Regions from separate parts of the Stenotrophomonas sp. Ker107b genome, predicted to be linked through region 1. Evidence: riboswitches for the same ligand, from Rfam matches in the RefSeq annotation. Region 1 holds a riboswitch; the other holds the start of a gene.
The links. Region 1 has a riboswitch for thiamine pyrophosphate ahead of thiC (phosphomethylpyrimidine synthase ThiC). Riboswitches for the same ligand answer to the same signal wherever they lie in the genome.
Positions count from the first base shown of each region.

Region 2: it holds a riboswitch for thiamine pyrophosphate, as region 1 does, so the genes downstream of both, ACWV8V_RS07125 (TonB-dependent siderophore receptor) here and thiC (phosphomethylpyrimidine synthase ThiC) in region 1, are expected to answer to the same signal.

Region 1 covers NZ_JBSPHX010000002.1:1,165,883-1,169,241, reverse strand. The annotation lists gene thiC (phosphomethylpyrimidine synthase ThiC) at 20-1,897, opposite strand; TPP riboswitch at 2,039-2,140, opposite strand; gene ACWV8V_RS14995 (BCCT family transporter) at 2,431-3,359, shown strand, end outside.
Region 2 covers NZ_JBSPHX010000001.1:1,562,767-1,566,125, reverse strand. The annotation lists gene ACWV8V_RS07135 (hypothetical protein) at 1-507, shown strand, start outside; gene ACWV8V_RS07130 (phosphotransferase enzyme family protein) at 608-1,744, shown strand; TPP riboswitch at 1,784-1,879, shown strand; gene ACWV8V_RS07125 (TonB-dependent siderophore receptor) at 1,947-3,359, shown strand, end outside.

The DNA.
Region 1 (3,359 bases):
CACTGCCCCGGCCGCCACATCACTCCTGGCGATACACCTCGGCGCCGAGGTCGCGGAACTGCGCGGACTTCTCGGCCATGCCGGCCTCCAAGGCCTGCTGTGCATCCAGGCCCTGCCCCGCCGCATAGTCACGCACGTCCTGGGTGATCTTCATCGAACAGAAGTGCGGGCCGCACATCGAGCAGAAGTGGGCGAGCTTGTGCGCGTCCTTGGGCAGGGTCTCGTCATGGAACTCCTTGGCCTTCTCCGGATCCAGCCCCAGGTGAAACTGGTCCTCCCAGCGGAATTCGAAACGTGCCTTGCTCAACGCGTTGTCGCGGACCTGCGCGCCGGGGTGGCCCTTGGCCAGGTCCGAGGCGTGCGCGGCAATGCGATACGCCATGATGCCATCGTGCACGTCCTGCCGATTGGGCAGGCCCAGGTGTTCCTTCGGGGTGACATAGCAGAGCATCGCGGTGCCGTACCAGCCGATCATCGCCGCACCGATCGCACTGGTGATGTGGTCGTAGCCCGGCGCGATATCGGTGGTCAGTGGGCCCAGCGTGTAGAACGGGGCTTCACCGCACTCGCGCAGCTGCTTGTCCATGTTCTCCTTGATCAGCTGCATCGGCACGTGGCCGGGGCCTTCGATCATGGTCTGCACATCATGCTTCCACGCGATCTTCGTCAGCTCGCCCAGCGTCTCCAGCTCGCCGAACTGCGCGGCATCGTTGGCATCGGCGATGCAGCCCGGGCGCAGGCCGTCACCCAGCGAGAAGGTCACGTCGTAGGCCTTCATGATCTCGCAGATGTCCTCGAAGTGCGTGTAGAGGAAGTTCTCCTTGTGATGCGCCAGGCACCACTTGGCCATGATCGAGCCACCGCGCGAGACGATGCCGGTCACGCGCCGGGCGGTCAGCGGCACGTAACGCAGCAGGACCCCGGCGTGGATGGTGAAGTAGTCCACGCCCTGCTCGGCCTGCTCGATCAGCGTGTCGCGGAAGATCGCCCAGTTCAGTTCCTCGGCACGGCCATCAACCTTCTCCAGCGCCTGGTAGATCGGCACCGTCCCGATTGCCACCGGCGAATTACGCAGAATCCATTCGCGCGTTTCATGGATGTGCTTGCCGGTGGACAGGTCCATCACGGTATCGCCGCCCCAGCGGATCGCCCAGACGAGCTTTTCCACCTCCTCGGCAATGCCCGAGGACACCGCGCTGTTGCCGATGTTGGCGTTGATCTTGGTCAGGAAGTTGCGGCCGATGATCATCGGCTCGCTTTCCGGGTGGTTGATGTTGTTGGGCAGCACGGCACGGCCACGCGCGATCTCATCGCGGACGAACTCGGGGGTGATGATCCTGGGGATCGAGGCGCCGAAGGACTCGCCGGGATGCTGCTTCAGCAGTGCGGCGTCGCCGATCGCATCGAGCCGCTGGTTCTCGCGGATCGCCACGAACTCCATTTCCGGCGTGATGATGCCGCGGCGTGCGTAGTGCATCTGGGTGACGTTGGCGCCTGCCCGCGCACGGCGTGGCTGCAACCGCGCGGGGAAGCGCACCGCATCGAGCCGTGCATCGGTCTCACGCGAACGGCCGAATGCCGAGCTCAGGCCTTCCAGCACCTCGGTATCGCCGCGCTCGGCTACCCAGGCGGCGCGCAGCGCAGGCAGACCGGCGGAGAGGTCGATGGCGACAGCCGGATCGGTGTACGGGCCGGAGGTGTCGTACACGGTGACCGGCGCGTTCTCTTCGCCACCGAACAAGGTGGGCGTGCGGGTCAGGGTGATCTCGCGCATGGGCACCTGCAGATCGGGGCGCGAGCCCTGCACGTGGATCTTGTGCGAGCCGGGAATCGGCCGGGTGACCGATTCGGAGAGTTGCTGGGCCTGTTGCTGCAGGGCGGAGAGCTGTGCGTTCATCGAGGCATCGTCCTAGGTTCAATCCCCGCACAGGGACTGTGCGGTTCTATGCGAGGGATTCGCATGGGAGGGACGAAACGGCGGCGCTCGACGGACGGATCGCGGGCGGTCTCCGGGCGCGGTGGCCCTACGGCGCAATGCATCTGCAGATGCGAAGCTTCCCTACGCCGGTATCAACCGGATCAGGTTCGAAGGGACTGTCTCAACCTTGGCCACTGGGCCGCGGTACCCCCGCTTCGGGGCGAATTAGAGCACAAAGCGGCGCCCACGGGCGCACCGCCAAGCCGCACGCCAACGTGATCGGCCTGTGCATGTGAACAGAGCACCGACACGCCATGCACTACCATGCTGCAGCGCGGTATGCGGTGCGGTCAGGGGGTAGCCTCCCGATTGCGTGCACACCGCGCTCTGCTCGACGCCATTGACGTCCGTACTGACCGGCCTCGACCGGCTTGATCCGCCCCAGTCGTTGCCGTTGTGCCGCTGGAGATTGCAAGCCTCGGCTCGCCCCTACTGATCGGAGACACGCCTGCATGGTGTTCCGCATTTCCATCGCACTGGTCGCACTGCTGGTGCTGATCGCCGGCCTCGCGCCGGGCCCCTTCAACGAGGTCGTCCAGAGCGGCCTGTCCACCATCATCCGCAGTACCGGCTGGCTGTATCTGCTGGTGGTGTTCATCACGCTGTCGTTCCTGATGTACCTGGCCTTCGGCCGCTTCGGTTCGCTGCGCATCGGCGGCGAGGACGCCGAGCCTGATTTTTCCAATGCGAGCTGGATGTCGATGTTGTTCGCCGCCGGCATGGGCATCGGCCTGGTGTTCTGGGGCGCGGCCGAACCGATCTCGCACTTCGTGAAGCCACCGGAAGGACTGGCACCGCAGAGCATGGAGGCGGCGCGCGCATCGATGCGCTACGCGTTCTTCCATTGGGGCCTGCATCCGTGGGCGATCTATGCGCTGATCGGCCTGGCGATGGCCTGGTTCCAGTTCAACCGCAACGGCCGCGGGCTGATCAGCGATCTGCTGCAGCCGATCATCGGCGCGCATCACCGTGGCTGGATGGGCACGGTGGTCAACGTCGCCGCCGTGGTCGCCACGGCGATCGGTGTTGCCACGACGCTGGGCTTCGGCACGATCCAGATCGCGGCCGGCCTTGAGCGCGTGTTCGGTATCCAGGCCTCGGTGCCGGTGCAGCTGACCATCATCGCGGTGGCGTTCGTGCTGTACATGGCCTCCACCACCAGTGGCGTGCACCGCGGCATCAAGTGGTTGTCGAATTTCAATCTCGGTCTGGCGGCGTTGCTGCTCGCGCTGATCCTCGTACTGGGGCCGACCGGTTTCATCTTCGATACGTTCACCACGACGATCGGCTCGTACCTCAATTCACTGGTGACGATGAGCCTGCGCATGTCGCCGTTCTCGGGCAGCACGTGGGTGGCGGACTGGACGATCTTCTACTGGGC
Region 2 (3,359 bases), on a different contig from region 1:
GGCACCACGGTGGACCTGCGCAACATCTACGTGGGCGACGAAAAAAGTGACGGACGCTGGTGGGGCAACGTAGCGATCCGCAGCGGGCATATTGATGCGGCCGCGCCGTTCCAAGTCGATGGCCTGGCGGATCTGCGCCTGCGCGATGCCGGGCCGTTGCTCGGTGTGTTCGCTCAGCGCAGCGAGTACCCGCGCTGGGTGCTCGGGATGCTGGATTCCGGTGAAGTGCAGGCCAGTGGGCAGTTGCGTTGGCGCAGCGGCCAACTGATCGTAGACGACCTGCAGGCCGAGAACGAACGCCTGTCCTTGCAGGCGCGGCTGGATCTTCGTCATGCGCAGCGTCGCGGTGATCTGTATATACGCTGGGGCGTGCTGGGGGCCGGCATCGAGCTGCAAGGCGAGCAGCGCAAATGGCACCTTGCCGGCGCCCGCGACTGGTATGCCGAGCAACCGCGACTGCTGCCGGCCAAGCCGGCCGCCGCGAAGCAGGGCAACAGCACGCCCTGAGGGAGTAGACGGCTCCCCTCGGTGGGCCCGGCTTGGTATCCTCGCCGCGCCCACTGTCTGGTGACAGCGTGCCTTTTCGCCGTCATCGACCCGTTATCCCATGAGCAACAGCACCCACCGCGTCCAAGGCCTCAACAACGATGAGGTGGCCGCCGATTGGCCCGCCATCACCGACCGCGAGATCACTTGGCTGCGTGAGCGGTTTTCGCAGCTGGGCGAAGCGAGCCAGGTGCTGTGGCACAGCCCGCGGCCGATGTCTGCCGCCGCGATTGTCCAGAGCGAACGGGGCAGGGTGTTCGTCAAGCGCCACCATGGCAGCGTCCGCAGCGCAGCCGGCCTGACCGAAGAGCACCGTCTGCTCCAGCACCTGGCTGCCCAGGGCGTGCCGGTGGTCGAGGTGCTGCATGACCGCGACGGTGCAACGGCGGTCGAACATGAGGGCTGGACCTACGAGCTGCATACCGTGGGCCGCGGCCAGGACATTTATCGCGACGCGCCGTCCTGGACGTTGCTGACCGATACCGCGCAGGCGCGCGAGGCGGGCCGGATGCTGGCGCGACTGCACCGCGCGTCAGCCAGCTATCACGCACCCCAGCGCAGCACCCACCTGCTGGTCGCGCGCGATGATCTGCTCCGCGTCGTCGATCCGGTTGCCGCTATTCACGCCGGGCTGGGTGATCGCCCTGGATTGGCGGCCTACCTTGCGCGACAGGACTGGCAGGCCGATCTGCAGCGGGCGGTGCTGCCCTGGCACGCCGGGCTGGCTGAGCGCCTGCAGGCCGAGCCTCGCCTGTGGGCGCACAACGACTGGCATGTGTCCAATCTGCTCTGGCGTCAGGACGGCGATACGTACGTCGTCGAGACCGTGCTCGATGTTGGCCTTGCCTCACCGACCAGTGCCTTGTTCGACCTGGCCACCGCCATTGAACGCAACGCGGTGGCCTGGCTGGCGCTGGAGCGCGGCGAGGCGGCCGTGCGCGTGGATATCGCGCTGGCCCTGCTGGCCGGCTACCGCGAGATCGTGCCGCTGTCTGCCGAGCGCGTGCACCTGCTGGCCGATCTGCTGCCTGTCGTCCAGCTCGACTTCGCACTGTCGGAAGTGGAGTATTTCGAGGCCGTGACCCACTCGCCGGCCAATGCCGACGTGGCCTACCACACCTTTCTGCTCGGGCATGCTGACTGGTTCAGCACCCCGGCAGGGCAGGGCCTGCTGAAGGCGCTGCACGCCGCCGCCTGAGGGCAGGCTCGCAAATCCGTACGGTTTGTAGTGAAATAGTCACAGAAGCGGGGGTGCCTGGCGAAACCAGGCTGAGAGAGTCCCTTGGAACCTGATCCGGTTTGCACCGGCGTAGGGAGCTTTGAGCAGCAGGCATACCGCCGTGATGGGTCGGTGCGCGTGCGTGCCTTCGCTTCGTCTCCCCCAGCTGATGACGAATCGAATGAACCGTTGCTTCCGCCCTACGCTGTTGTCCGCCGCCCTCTGCGCCGCGCTGCCTCTTCATGCCAACGATCTCGCGGACGCGCCCGAGCGCTCGCCGACCGAGCTCGCCGCCGTGCGCGTGCAGGCGCATCAGCCGGCAGCTACCACCACGCAGACCAGCAGTTTCGGCGCGGGTGACTGGAAGAGCACCCCGGCCTCGGTGAACGTCCTGGATCGCGATCTGCTGGACAGCCGCCAGGTGCGCACGTTGTCCGAACTGGCCAGCAACGATGCCTCGCTGGGCGACAGCTACGCGCCGGTCGGTTACTACCAGAACATCGCGATCCGCGGCTTCCCGCTGGATACCGGTACCGGCTACCGTTTCAACGGCCTGTCCATCACCGGCGAGCAGCGCCTGGCGCTGGAGAACATCCAGTCGGTGGAGATCCTCAAGGGCGAGGCCGGCCTCGCCGCGGGCGTGATGGCACCGGGTGGGATCATCAACTACGTGGGCAAGCGCCCGGCCGAGGTGCGCAATGTCACCCTCGGCACGGATTCGGAAGGCTCGCGCTACACCGCGGTGGATCTCGGCCACTGGCTGTCGCCGCGTTTTGGCGTGCGTTTCAATGCCGCCTGGGAAGACAGCGATTCCTACATCGACCACGCCGACGGCCGCCGCAACTTCTATTCGCTGGCCACCGACTGGCTGATCGGCGAACGCGGCAAGCTGGAGGTGGATGCCAACTACCAGACCAGCGCGCAGCGCTCGGCCTCGGGCTATCAGCTGCTGGGCGCCACCGAGCTGCCGCGCGGCGTGGACCGCAAGCACATGCTGGGCTACCAGGCCTGGCAGCGGCCGGTCGGCATCGACAGCACCAACCTGACCGCGCTGCATACCTACGATTTCAGCCCGAGCTGGCAGTCGCGGGTATCGGCCAGCTACAGCCGCTCGGTGATCGACGACAACGTCGCCTTCGCCTACGGCTGCTACTACGCCGCCGGCTGCGCCGATGGCAGCGTGCCGGGCAACTACTTCGCGCCGAACGGCGACTACGACATCTACGATTACCGCAGCCCGGATGACACCCGCCGCAACCTCGAATTCCGTGGCGAACTGCGCGGCAGGTTCGCCACCGGCGATGTCCGGCACGAGCTGAGCGTGGGTGCGGACCGTTTCGAGCGCACCGTGGACAAGCGCCGCAACGTCAACGAGTACGTGGGCACCGCCAACATCCACGATGCACAGGTGCCGCAGTTTGAACCGTCGCCGCTGATGCCGGGCCCCTCCGCACGGCGTCTGGACAGCGCGCAGACCGCGGTGTTCGCACTGGACCGCATGAGCTTCGGCGACTGGCAGTGGCTGGCCGGTGGCCGCTTTGTCCGCCTGGACGAGCGCGCCTATGACAAGCGTGGCAACCCCGAGCGCCACAGC